Regions from separate parts of the Streptomyces sp. NPDC021020 genome, predicted to be linked through region 2. Evidence: riboswitches for the same ligand, from Rfam matches in the RefSeq annotation. Region 2 holds a riboswitch; each other region holds the start of a gene.

Region 1 (3,201 bases), on a different contig from region 2:
GTCCTGGACGTCATGGGCGTCGGCGGCAGCGACGGCACCAACTGGTTCCTCAAGGACCTGCCGCTGCTCATCGCCTTCGGCGTGCTCGCCGCGTACACGTACTCCTCGGGGCTGCGCGCGCCCGCGCTCATCGCCTTCGTCAAGGACGCGCTGATCTACATCGTCATCGTGGTCGCCATCATCTACATCCCGTACAAGCTCGGCGGCTTCGACGACATCTTCAGCAAGGCCGGTGACGCCTACGCGGTGACGAACAAGCAGGGCGTCGCCCGCGGCTCCCTGGTGACCGGCCCGAAGGCCCAATGGGCGTACGCCACGCTGGCGATGGGCTCGGCGATGGCGCTCTTCCTCTACCCGCACTCGATCACCGCCGTGCTGTCCGGCAAGAGCCGCGACACCATCCGCCGCAACACCACGATCCTGCCGCTGTACTCGCTCATGCTCGGCCTGCTGGCGCTGCTCGGCTTCATGGCCATCGCGGACGGCGTCGGCGCGGGCGACCCGAAGTACAACAACCAGCTGGCCATCCCGCAGCTCTTCGAGAACGTCTTCCCGTCGTGGTTCGCGGGCGTCGCCTTCGCCGCGATCGGCATCGGGGCGCTCGTGCCCGCCGCCATCATGTCCATCGCCGCGGCGAACCTCTTCACCCGCAACATCTACAAGGACCTCATCAAACCGGACGCCACCCCGGCGCAGGAGACCGCGGTCTCCAAGGCCGTCTCGCTCGTGGTCAAGGTCGGCGCGCTGGTCTTCGTCCTCACCATGGACAAGACGGTGGCCATCAACTTCCAGCTGCTGGGCGGCATCTGGATCCTGCAGACCGTCCCGGCCATAGTGGGCGGCCTGTTCACCCGCTGGTTCCACCGCTGGGCGCTGCTCGCCGGCTGGGCGGCGGGTATGTTCTACGGCACATGGAAGGCGTACGAGCAGTCCAGCCCGGCGCAGTCGCACTTCGGCGGGAACGCGGACATGATCCCGCTGATCGGTGAGAAGGGTTACATCGGCCTGACGGCCTTCGTCCTCAACGCGGGCGTCGCGATCGTCCTGACGGTCGTCCTGCGGGCCTTCAAGGCCCCTGCGGGCGTGGACGAGACCTCGCCGGGCGACTACACCGCGGAGTCCGCCGCGGAGCTCCCGAGCCCCGCGACGCCGCCGGACACGACGGTCACCCCGGGCCTGCCCGAGCCGGCGTAGGGGCTGCGCCCGAAGGGGCGCGGGGAACTGCGCGAGCAACCACCCACCGGCCGGTGGTCCGGTACGCACCGAACTGCCCCTTCGGGCCGGTGACGACGTGCACGTGGTCGGTGGCTGAGCGCGCAGTTCCTCGCGCCCCTGGTGTACCCGGCGACACAACATCTAGCCCCGTCCATGTGCGGCAGCACAAGATGTATGCTCAACTCCGCTGCCCGCAGGGGAAGCCGGTGCGAATCCGGCGCTGCCCCGCAACGGTGAGCTGCCGCGCGCCCAAGCGCCACGCAGCGGAGCCCGATCGCCTGCCGGCAGACGGCGTTCCGGTCCGCGAACCGTGACGCCGCTGTGTCCGGGCCTCGTGGAGTGGGCTCCGCGGACGCGGCTCGGCATGCCCGCAGGGCTGCCGCGGCCCCCTCCGTCCCTCCCCGCGCGGCCGCCGCCGCTCATGTGGGAGACCGCATCACCGTGACCATCGCGCCCGAAGCCCCCGCAGCCACCGCCACCGCCACCACCGGCGCGCCCGACAGCGCCGACCTGCTGCGTACCCTCGTGGAGCTGTGTACCGACCTTCCCGACACCGACCCCGGCAGGGTCGCCGGCGCGGCGTTGCGGGGGCGCAGCGCGGCCGCGGACACGGCGGAGCTGCGGGTGCTGGCCACCGAGGCGGCGGCCGGGCTGATCTCGGAGGACCCGGCGTACTCGCGGCTGGCGGCGCGGCTGCTGACCGTGACGGTCGCCGAGGAGGCCGCGTCGCAGGGCGCGGTGTCCTTCACGGCCTCGATCGCGGTGGGGCACCGCGAGGGCCTGGTCGCCGACCGCACCGCCGACTTCGTCACCCGGCACGCGGCCCGGCTGGACGCCCTGGTCGAGCGGGCGCTCGCCGAGGGCGCCGACGACCGCTTCGGCTACTTCGGCCTGCGCACCCTCTACACCCGCTACCTGCTGCGGCACCCGCTGACCCGCAAGGTCGTCGAGACCCCGCAGCACTTCCTGCTGCGGGTGGCCGCGGGGCTGGCCGAGGACGAGAGCGCCGCGGCGCTGGACGAAGTGGCCGCGCTCTACCGGCTGATGAGCGCGCTGGACTACCTGCCCAGCTCCCCCACGCTCTTCAACTCCGGTACGCGGCACCCGCAGATGTCCTCGTGCTACCTGCTGGACTCGCCGCTCGACGAGCTGGACTCGATCTACGACCGCTACCACCAGGTGGCCCGGCTGTCGAAGCACGCGGGCGGCATCGGACTGCCCTTCTCCCGTATCCGCGCCCGCGGTTCGCTCATCCGCGGCACCAACGGGCACTCCAACGGCATCGTGCCCTTCCTGAAGACGCTGGACGCCTCGGTCGCGGCCGTGAACCAGGGCGGCCGCCGCAAGGGCGCCGCGGCGGTCTACCTGGAGACGTGGCACGCGGACGTCGAGGAATTCCTGGAGCTGCGCGACAACACCGGTGAGGACGCCCGGCGTACGCACAACCTGAACCTGGCGCACTGGGTGCCGGACGAGTTCATGCGCCGGGTCGAGGCGGACGCGCAGTGGTCGCTGTTCTCGCCGGTGGACGTACCGCAGCTCGTCGACCTGTGGGGCGACGACTTCGACACCGCCTACCGCGCCGCCGAGGCCGCCGGGCTCGCCCAGCGCACCCTGCCCGCACGGGAGTTGTACGGCCGCATGATGCGCACCCTGGCGCAGACCGGCCAGGGCTGGATGACGTTCAAGGACGCCGCCAACCGCACCGCCAACCAGACCGCGCGCCCCGGCCGTACCGTGCACTCGTCCAACCTGTGCACGGAGATCCTGGAGGTCACCGACGACTCCGAGACGGCCGTGTGCAACCTCGGCTCGGTGAACCTCAGCGCCTTCGTCACCGCCGAGGGGGACATCGACTGGGCGCGGCTGGACGAGACCGTGCACACCGCGGTGACCTTCCTGGACCGGGTCGTCGACATCAACTACTACCCGACCGAGCAGGCGGGCCGCTCCAACTCCCGCTGGCGGCCGGTGGGTCTGGGCGTG
Region 2 (3,201 bases):
GGCACATGCCCGCCGCGAAGAGGACCGGCAGGCACAGGATCGCGTACCAGGGCAGCCCGGAGGCGGCGCCGGACCCGGCCAGCACCAGCAGGGCGATCTCGGTCGCGGTGTCGAAGCCCAGGCCGAACAGCAGCCCCAGCGGGTACATCTGCCAGGGCTTGGTGATCGACTTCATCACCCGGCCGAGCAGCCGGTTCATGAACCCGCGGTTGTTCAGGTGCTCCTCGAGCGCGGCCTCGTCGAAGTGCCCGCCGCGCATCTGCCGGAAGACCTTCCAGATCCCGGCCAGGATCAGCAGGTTGATGATCGCGATGGCGTAGAGGAACGTCCCCGAGACGGTCGTCCCGATCCAGCCGGTGACGGAGTGCAGCTGGGAGTCGTCGTTCTCGACCGGGTCGGAGAGCGACTTGATGCCCAGCGACAGCAGCACGGCCAGCCCGAAGACGATGCTGGAGTGGCCCAGCGAGAACCAGAAGCCCACCGACAGCGGGCGCTTGCCCTCGTGCATGAGCTTGCGGGTGGTGTTGTCGATCGCCGCGATGTGGTCGGCGTCGAAGGCGTGCCGCATGCCGAGCGTGTACGCGGTCACACCGATGCCGATGCCGAAGGACTTGGTGCCGACGCTGTAGTGCTCCGGCGCCACGATCGCCACCAGCGTGAACCAGCCGATCACATGGAGGGCGACGATGAACGCCGCCATGCCGCCGAGCCGGGTCCACTCCGCCCGGGTCATCGAGTGCTTCATCCGTCGCAGACGTGATCCGGCGGGGGCCGGGGCCTCGGTGGTGCTGCTCATTCCTTCGTCCTCCGGGGAGCGGCCGGTGTGGTGCTTACCGCATCAGACTACTAGTTGCGAACGATGTGCAATAGGCCGCCCCCGGCCCCGGAGAGCTTGATCACACACGCGGAACCCCTGGTGATCGCCGATTCGCCCTGATTGACGCATGACAGAACGGAGCCCTACGCTCACGGGGTAAGTGATGGCATGGGGAAGCCGGTGGAACTCCGGCACGGTCGCGCCACTGTGATCCCGCCGCCGCCTTCGGGCGAGACGGGGAGTCAGACACCCGCTCATCACGACGCCCAGCAGACCAGGGACGCACGATCCCCGAAGGAGGGCTCATCTTGAGCAGCATTTCCCCTGCCCGCCCCGCCGCCACACCGGTTGTCCTGCCGGTCACCAAGGCCGCGCTGTGGCTCGTCGGCGCCACGTTCCTCGCGCTCGCCGCCTACTACTTCATCGGCGTCGACCAGGGTGCCGTCTCCGTGTTCGGCAAGGACATGCACATCCACGAGTTCGTCCACGACGCACGCCACTTCCTCGGCTTCCCCTGCCACTGACGGCCGGCCGGTCCGCCGCCCCGAGGGCGGCGGACCGTCGCGCCCGGAAGCCCCCGCGTCCCCCCATCCCCTCGCAACGGACAACTCGACATGGAAAAGAAACTCGTGCTGCGCGGCGTCCTCGCCGGCGCAGTCGCCGGGCTGCTCGCCTTCGTCTTCGCCCGCATCTTCGCCGAGCCGTACATCGGCAAGGCCATCGACTACGAGAGCGGCCGTGACGCCGCGCAGACCGCCCTCGACAAGGCGGCCGGGATCGCACCCGAGGCCGCGGGCTCCGACCTGTTCAGCCGCACCGTCCAGGCGGACGTCGGCATCGGCGTCGGAATGATCGTCTTCGGCATGGCGATGGGCGCGCTCCTCGCCGTCGCCTACACCGTCTGCCTCGGGCGGGTCGGCGGGCTGCGCGCCCGCAACCTCGCCCTGCTCGTGGCGGGCGGCGGATTCCTCGGCATGTACCTGGTGCCGTTCCTCAAATACCCCGCCAACCCGCCGGCCATCGGCCACGAGGAGACCATCAGGGCCCGCAGCGGCCTCTACCTGATCATGGTGGTGTGCTCGGTCGCCTTCCTCGTCGGCGCCGTCTGGCTGGGCCGCCGGCTCCAGGCGCGCTTCGGCAACTGGAACGCCACGCTGCTGGCCGGCGCCGCGTTCGTCGTCGCCATCGGCGTCGTCATGCTCCTCCTGCCGTCGCTCGGGCACCTCGGCTGGAACAAGGAGCACTACGGCGACCACGCCACCGAGACGCCCCAGCCGCTCACCGACGCCAAGGGGAACATCGTCTTCCCCGGCTTCCCGGCCGACGTCCTCTTCGCCTTCCGCTTCTACTCCGTGGGCGCGCAACTGCTGCTGTGGTCCGCGCTCGGCCTCGTCTTCGCGCCGCTCGCCGAACGCGTCCTGCGCCCCGCGACGGCGGGCGCCCCCGTACGCGGAACGGCTCCGTCGCCCGCATGACACCTCCCGCACCACGAACGAAGGACGCGGGCGCGGTGGTCGCCGAGATCACCGCGCTCGGGCCCTTCTTCGCCTTCACGACGCACGAGGACACGGCGGCGGGTACGGCGTCCGCGCCCGGCGACGCGGGGTGGCAGGCCCTCGACGGGCCCGCCGTCGCCGACCGGGCCGAGGCCGTACGCGCGTGGCTGGCCGCCGCGAGCGGGCGGCGGCCGGACGCCGTCGAGGCCCGCGTCGGCGCGTCCGTCGCCCACCTCGGCCTCGCCGCGCGCCTGGTGTCACCCGCGCTCGCCGCCGCCGTCCTGCACGGCGTGCTCCTGGACCACCCGCTCGCCGCCGCCCGCTGGCGGCCCGTCCTCGGCGGCCCCGTACCCCTCTCACTGCCCGCCGCCGCGCTGCGCGGCCCCGTCCGGCCGCCCGGCCCGCTCGCCGACGCCTTCGCCGCCCGGCTGCACGACGGGCCGCTCGCCGAGCTCGCCGCCCTCCACGTCCCACTCGGCGTCTCCCGGCACATCCTGCTGGGCAACACCGCCTCCGCCGTCAACGGCGCCGCGGCCATGATCGCCGCCGCCCGCCCGGAACTGGCCGCCGCCACCGCGGAGTTCGCCGCTGCGCTGCTGGACCGCGAACCGCTGCGCGCGCAGCGCGACCGCACGGCCGCCGGCGCCTTCCGCCGCCGCAGCTGCTGCCTCATCTACCGGGCCGCCCCCGACCGCCGCGGCGCCCTGTGCGGCGACTGCGCCCTGCACACTCCCACGGACACCCGCCCATGAGACACGTCCACGTCATCGGCATCGGCGCCGGCGACCCCGCCCAGCTCACCCTCCAGGCCGTCGACGCGATCGGCCGGACCGACGTCTTCTTCCTGCTCGACAAGGGCGACGCCAAAGCCGACCTGACGGCCCTGCG
Region 3 (3,201 bases), on a different contig from region 2:
GGTACGCGCCCGCCTTGTCCACCGCGTCCCCGGTACCGGGCAGGCCCTTGAGGGCGAGGACCGCCGCCGCGGTGGTCGCCGCGTTGGAGGTGCAGCGCTCGCCGCTGCCCAGCATGGAGCCGGAGAAGCCGCCGTCCGCGCACTGCATGCCGGTGAGCCGGTCGACGGCCGCGGCGGGCGGGGCGACGCCGCCGCGGGACAGCGCGAGCAGCGCCAGGGCCTGGGCGTCGGGCGAGGAGGCGCCGTAGAAGTCGCCGGGCGCGGTGCAATTGCCGAGGCTTCCCGCGACAGCGGTGCACACATGGTCGGTGAGGTCGGCGAGCAGGTCGCGGCCCCCGGTCTTCCTGGGGTCGCCGCCCAGGATCTCGGCGAGCAGCGCCAGGTTCGCGACGGCCGCCGGGCGCGGCACGGTGTCGGTGGCGTCGGGCAGCAGGTAGGCGTCGGCGTGCGCGGTCAGGTACGCGTCGAGCGCCCGCAGCGTGGCGTCCTGGCCGCCGGCCGCGGCCAGCGCGAGCGCGGTCTGCGCGGTGGAGGCGTAGTCGGTGCCGCCCCAGCCGTCGGGCACATGGTCGCCGCCCTCCAGTTGGCCCGTCAGCCAGGTCGCGGCCGCCGCGATGTCGGCGGGCCGCGCCGGGGTGGTGGGCGGCACGCTGGTCGGGGGCGCGCTGGTGGGCGGCGCGCTGGTCGGGGTGCCGCCGCCCTGGGCGCGTACGTCGTCCGGGGTGAAGGGCGGCTGGCCGGTGGTGCCGCCGATGTCGGTGGGGCCGAACGTCCACGCCTCGACCTCGCCGTCGGCCGGGTGGTCGCTGAACGCGCCGAGCGGGCTGTAGGCCCAGGTGTCCTGCCCGGCGGGCGCGATCCAGAAGGACCAGTACGCGTCGGCGGGCGGTGTCAGCACGCAGGCCTCGTCGGCGGGCGTCGGGTAGGGGGTGCCGCTGTCGAAGCCGTCGTTGCCGATCCGGCAGATGAAGCCGGGGCCGTCGTGCACCGTCCCGGCCGTGGTGAACCCGGCGTTGTGCAGCAGGTTGATACCCGTGGTGGGGTGCGCGTCGCAGCCGCGCAGCACCGGGCCGCCCCAGTGCCCGTAGTCCACCGCGACGATCGCGCCGGTCGTCGCCGTGCAGTCGCCGATCGGGTCGGCGTGTGCCGCGCCCGCCGACGTGACCAGCCCGGCGGTGCCGGCGAGCGTCGCCCCGGCGGTGAGCAGTACGGCGGTACGCGGCAGTCCACGGCCGCGGCGCCGGAAGAGTCGAAGCACGGGTCCCCCCGAGGTCGGCCGGCGGGGAGGGCGGGCCGCGGAGGAACGGGCGGCAGCTGGGCGGCGCCGGCCGGGTCGTCCGTGCCGTAGTCCTCGACGGCGATCGTGACTTGCTGTTCAGCGCAGGTAATCCGGCTCGCCCCCTGGACGGGGGCCTACGGTTGCGGGTCAGCGCCGGACTTCGACCGGCTTCCCCTGGCTGCTGAATCGGAAATGCGTTTCATGGCACCACGCGATCCGCTGTGACGTCAATGTCGCGCACAGTCGCGTGCCCCGCACGGGGCGGGAGGCGTGCCGACCCGCGTTCCCCGCCGCGCCCCCTCCCCCGGGATACCGTGTAGGCGTTCAGCCGACTGAAGAGTGGGGCGGGTATGGCGGAGGCGGGCGGGCGCGGTGTCCGGTAGCCCGCCGCTGCGCGTGCCCGTGGGGCGGGACGCCCCGCGCTGGACGACCTTCCGGGGCGAGCGCACGCTCGTCGTCGCCGCGCGTACGGTCACCTCGACCGTACGGGCACTGGAAACGCTTCCGGCGCTGCTGCGGGACGACCCCCGGGTGACCGTCGTCTTCGCCTACGACCCGACGTCCGCGTTCAGTTCGGGCGTGCTGGACCTGCTGAGCGGCAGCGGGTGCCGGGTCATGCCGTGGGAGCAGCTGGCGGACGTCTCCCCCGACCTCATCGTCTCGGCGAGCGAGAACATCGAGGTGCCCGAGGGCGACTGCCCGGTGCTGGTGCTGCCGCACGGCATCGGCTTCCAGAAGCTCGTCCCGGACTCCCGCAGCGCGCGGACCCGGCTGTCCGGTGTGGTGCCGGACGCGCTGCTGGAGAGCGGGCGGGCCTGGCTCGCGGTGTCGCACCCGGCGCAGGAGGAGCAGTTGGTCGCCGCCCACCCGAAGGCGGCCGGGCGGACGCTGCTGGTGGGCGACCCCTGCTTCGACGAGCTGGCCGCCAGCCGTCCGCGCCGGGCGGCGTACCGTACGGCGCTGGGCGTCGCGGAGCACCAGCGGCTGGTCGTGGTCAGCTCCACGTGGGGCCCCACCTCGCTGCTGGGCCGGCACCCGGACCTGCTCCCGCGGCTGCTCGCGCAGCTGCCCTGCGACGAATACCGGGTCGGCGCGATCATCCACCCCAACGTGTGGTCGGGCCACGGGGCGTGGCAGATCCGTACGCTGCTGGCCTCCGCGCTGGACGCGGGCCTGCTGCTGATCCCCGCCGTCCACGCGTGGCGGCCCGCGCTCGTCGCCGCGCACGTGCTGGTGGGCGACCACGGCTCGGTGACGCTCTACGGCGCGGCCAGCGGAACACCCGTCCTGCTGACGGGGATCGGCGCGGACGCGGTGCCGGGTACGGCCGTCCACGCGCTGGCCGCCGCCGCGCCGCGGCTCGAACCCCGCGGGGATCTGCTCGGGCAGGTGCGGGCGGCCGCGGCGGAGCAGCACGCGGCCGAGCGGTACGCCGAGGTCGCCGGCCAGGCCTTCGCCGAGCCCGGCCACGCGCTCGCCCGCCTGCGCGGCGCCGTCTACCGCTTCCTGGAGCTGCCGGAACCGGCCGCGGCGCCGCCGGCGCCCCTCGTACTGCCGGCCGCGGACTCCCCTGCCGGGCCGGTCACGTCGTGGCTGGTGACGACGGGCGTGGCGGCGGGCGGCGACGCGCCGGTCGTCACCGTCCGCCGTGTCCCGGCGGCGGTCGCCGGGTACGCGGCCGCGGGTCCGGACACCGGCGCGTCCTTCACCCACCTGGCGAGCACGGACGACGAGCGCGACCACCGGCTGACCGAGAGCGCCTCCGTCCTGCTGCGCGCCCGCCCCGCCGCCACGGCCGTCGAGGCGCTGCGCTGGATCGGGGACCGCCTCGACGAGCTGCCCGGCGCCCTCCTCGCGGCCGCGGCCGTCCGTGGCGGCGGCACACTGGTCGGGCTCAGGGACGGCCGCGTCGTGGAGGTGGA
Region 4 (3,201 bases), on a different contig from region 2:
ATCGGCGCGACCCTGGTCGCGGTCGGTCGGCACGGCGTCCACGGCGACGCCGTCGTCATGAAGGTCCTGATCCCGGCGCTCGCCGCCCCCTTCGTGGCGGGCCTCGCCGCCTTCGTCGCGACCCGGCTCAGCTACCGGCTGGACCGCAAGGCCGACCCGCGGGCGACCGCGAAGGGCTACCGCGCCGGGCAGATCGCCTCGGCCGGGCTCGTCTCGCTCGCGCACGGCACCAACGACGCGCAGAAGACCATGGGCGTGATCACCCTCGCGCTGATCACCGGCGGCGTCGTCGCCCCGCACTCCGACCCGCCGCTGTGGGTCATCGTCTCGGCGGGCGCGGCGATCGCGCTGGGCACGTACATCGGCGGCTGGCGGATCATCCGCACGATGGGCAAGGGCCTCACCGACATCCAGCCGCAGCAGGGCTTCGCGGCGCAGACCGGCGCCGCCGCCACCATCCTGGCCTCGTCCCACCTGGGCTTCGCGCTGTCCACCACGCAGGTGTGCTCCGGCTCGGTGATGGGCGCGGGGCTGGGCCGCAGCGGCGCGGTGGTGCGCTGGAGCACCGCGGGGCGGATGGTCGCCGCGTGGGCGCTGACGCTGCCCGCGGCCGGGCTGGTCGGCGCGGGCGCCGCGCTGCTGGCCGACCAGGGCAACTGGGGGGTGGCCGCGGTCGCCGTGCTGGGGCTCGCGGTGTGCGCCGCGATCCGCCACGCGGCGCGCCGCAGGCCCGTCACGCACGCCAACGTCAACGACGAGGTCGCCGACGACACGGCGGGAGTCCCCGAGCCGCAGGGCGCGGTGACCGCGGCCATCGCCGCCGTGATCCCGCCGCCGGCCGGCACCCCCGCCCCCACCGCGACGGTCTGAAGGAGTCCCGAATGAGCATCGACTGGCACGCCCTCGGCTCGGTCCTGGTCGTCACGCTGCTGTCCACCGTCGGCCTGGTCGGCGTCTTCACCCTCGGCGTCGTCGGCCTGTCCCGGCCGGCGGGCGGACCCGGCGGCCTGGCCGCGCGCGGCGGCGCCTACGCGTGCTTCGCCGCGTGCGCGGCGGCGGTCGCGTGGGGGATCTGGCTCATCGTCGCCAAGTAGCGCCCGCGCGCCGCGCTCAGCACCGCGCTGAACACCACTGCCCGGCGGCGGGGTGTGGACCTCACCACACTCCGTCGCCGCAGGTCAAGGGCAGGTTGACGCGGTCGTTGCGGCCGTGGTGGACTGCCGGATGCCATACGGCGGCAGGAGAGGAAGTCCGGTGCGAATCCGGCGCGGTCCCGCCACTGTCACCGGGGAGTGCACTCCCGAACCCGTACGTCACGGCCGGCTCGCCGGCTGGAAGACCCGGGAGTGCGTAGATCCGGGAGCCAGGAGACTCTCACCGCCGGTCACGTCGAACCAGGGCGCGGACCCTGAGTGAGGACAACAGCCATGCCCGGCGCCACTCCCCCACCGATCTGCTCCGTTCCGTCCCCCCGAGGTGTGACGGCGGTCTGAGCCATGCGTGCCGATCGCACCTACGCGTACGGCGCCGCACTCGGCTTTCTCGGCGATCTCGTCGCGGGTGACCCGCGCCGCGGCCACCCGGTCGCGGCGTTCGGGCGCGTGGCGGGTGCGCTGGAGCGCCGGATGTGGCGTGACGACCGGCTCACCGGTGCCGTGTACGCGGCGCTGTGCACCGGGGCCGCGGCGTCCGCCGCCGGGCTCGCGGCGCGTGCCGCCCGCCGCTCCCCCGCCGCGTCCACCGCGCTGGCCGCGGCCTGCACCTGGGCCGTGCTCGGCGGCACCTCGCTGGCCCGCGAGGCCCGGGCGGTGGGCGCCGCGCTCGAAGCGGGCGACCTCGACGCGGCCCGGGCCCGGCTGCCGCACCTGTGCGGGCGCGACCCGCAGCACCTGGACGCCGCCGGGATCGCCCGCGCGGTCGTCGAGTCCGTCGCCGAGAACACCTCGGACGCGGTCGTCGGCGCGCTGGTGTGGGGCGCGGCCGCGGGCCCCGCCGGGCTCGCGGGTTTCCGCGCCGCCAACACGCTGGACGCGATGGTGGGCCACCGCTCCCCGCGCCATCTGCGGTTCGGCTGGGCCGCGGCGCGCTTCGACGACGCGGTGGGCCGGCCCGGCGCCCGCCTCACCGCGGCCCTCGCCGTCCTCGCGGGAGCGCACCCGGGCGCCGCCTGGCGCACCTGGCGCCGCGACGCCGCCGCCCACCCGAGCCCCAACGCGGGCCCGGTGGAGGCCGCCTTCGCGGGCGCCCTGCGCGTCCGTCTGGGTGGCACCCTCTCCTACGCGGGCCGGATCGAGCACCGGGCCGTCCTGGGCGCGGAATTCCCGCCGCCGGGTGCGGCGGACATCGAGCGGGCGGTCGTCCTGTCCCGCCGGGTGTCGGCACTGGCGCTGGCGGTGAGCGTGCTGCCGTCGCTGGTGGGCGGCCGCGGGCCGGTTTCTTTCCCGCCCCGACGCCGGGCAGCCCGTACGAGCGGACCGGCGGTGCCGAACACCCGGCAGGGGGAGGCGCCGTGAGGGGCCTCATGGTCGCGGGCACCGCGTCCGACGCGGGCAAGAGCGTCGTCACCGCGGGGATTTGCCGCTTCCTGGTGCGGCAGGGCGTGCGGGTCGCCCCCTTCAAGGGGCAGAACATGTCGCTCAACTCCTTCGTCACGCGCGACGGCGCGGAGATCGGGCGGGCCCAGGCCGTACAGGCGCAGGCCGCCCGGGTGGAGCCGTCCGCGCTGATGAATCCGGTGCTGCTCAAGCCGGGCGGCGACCGCAGCAGCCAGGTGGTGCTGCTGGGCAGGCCGGTGGGCGAGATGTCGGCCCGCGGCTACCACGGGGACGGCGGTTTCCAGGGCGAGTTGGTGGACGTCGTCGCCGACTGCCTGGAGCAGCTGGCGCGTTCGTACGACGCGGTGGTCTGCGAGGGCGCCGGGAGCCCCGCGGAGATCAACCTGCGGCGTACCGACATCGTCAACCTGGGCCTGGCGCACCGTGTGAAGCTCCCCGCGCTGCTGGTGGGCGACATCGACCGCGGCGGCGTCTTCGCGGCGTTCTTCGGGACGACCGCGCTGCTGCCGCCCGAGCAGCAGGCGCTGCTCGCGGGCTACGTCGTCAACAAATTCCGCGGCGACGTGACGCTGCTGGAGCCGGGCCTGGAGATGCTGCGCGGGCTGACGGGCCGCCCGACGCTGGGCGTGCTGCCGTACGCGCGGGG

What was found. Region 2 has a riboswitch for cobalamin ahead of ACH4SL_RS28000 (CbtB-domain containing protein). Riboswitches for the same ligand answer to the same signal wherever they lie in the genome.
Region 1: it holds a riboswitch for cobalamin, as region 2 does, so the genes downstream of both, ACH4SL_RS12340 (ribonucleoside-diphosphate reductase subunit alpha) here and ACH4SL_RS28000 (CbtB-domain containing protein) in region 2, are expected to answer to the same signal.
Region 3: it holds a riboswitch for cobalamin, as region 2 does, so the genes downstream of both, ACH4SL_RS34810 (prenyltransferase/squalene oxidase repeat-containing protein) here and ACH4SL_RS28000 (CbtB-domain containing protein) in region 2, are expected to answer to the same signal.
Region 4: it holds a riboswitch for cobalamin, as region 2 does, so the genes downstream of both, ACH4SL_RS27490 (cobalamin biosynthesis protein) here and ACH4SL_RS28000 (CbtB-domain containing protein) in region 2, are expected to answer to the same signal.

Annotation. Positions count from the first base shown of each region.
Region 1 is NZ_JBIRQQ010000004.1:69,027-72,227, reverse strand. Features, by position in the region: gene mctP (monocarboxylate uptake permease MctP) at 1-1,194, shown strand, start outside; cobalamin riboswitch at 1,383-1,516, shown strand; gene ACH4SL_RS12340 (ribonucleoside-diphosphate reductase subunit alpha) at 1,657-3,201, shown strand, end outside.
Region 2 is NZ_JBIRQQ010000010.1:33,203-36,403, reverse strand. Features, by position in the region: gene ACH4SL_RS28005 (HoxN/HupN/NixA family nickel/cobalt transporter) at 1-796, opposite strand, end outside; cobalamin riboswitch at 959-1,090, shown strand; gene ACH4SL_RS28000 (CbtB-domain containing protein) at 1,126-1,341, shown strand; gene ACH4SL_RS27995 (CbtA family protein) at 1,432-2,292, shown strand; gene ACH4SL_RS27990 (hypothetical protein) at 2,289-3,065, shown strand; gene cobF (precorrin-6A synthase (deacetylating)) at 3,062-3,201, shown strand, end outside.
Region 3 is NZ_JBIRQQ010000015.1:187,993-191,193, forward strand. Features, by position in the region: gene ACH4SL_RS34810 (prenyltransferase/squalene oxidase repeat-containing protein) at 1-1,258, opposite strand, end outside; cobalamin riboswitch at 1,362-1,509, opposite strand; gene ACH4SL_RS34815 (hypothetical protein) at 1,652-3,201, shown strand, end outside.
Region 4 is NZ_JBIRQQ010000009.1:330,876-334,076, reverse strand. Features, by position in the region: gene ACH4SL_RS27500 (anion permease) at 1-870, shown strand, start outside; gene ACH4SL_RS27495 (hypothetical protein) at 882-1,094, shown strand; cobalamin riboswitch at 1,243-1,374, shown strand; gene ACH4SL_RS27490 (cobalamin biosynthesis protein) at 1,497-2,513, shown strand; gene ACH4SL_RS27485 (cobyric acid synthase) at 2,522-3,201, shown strand, end outside.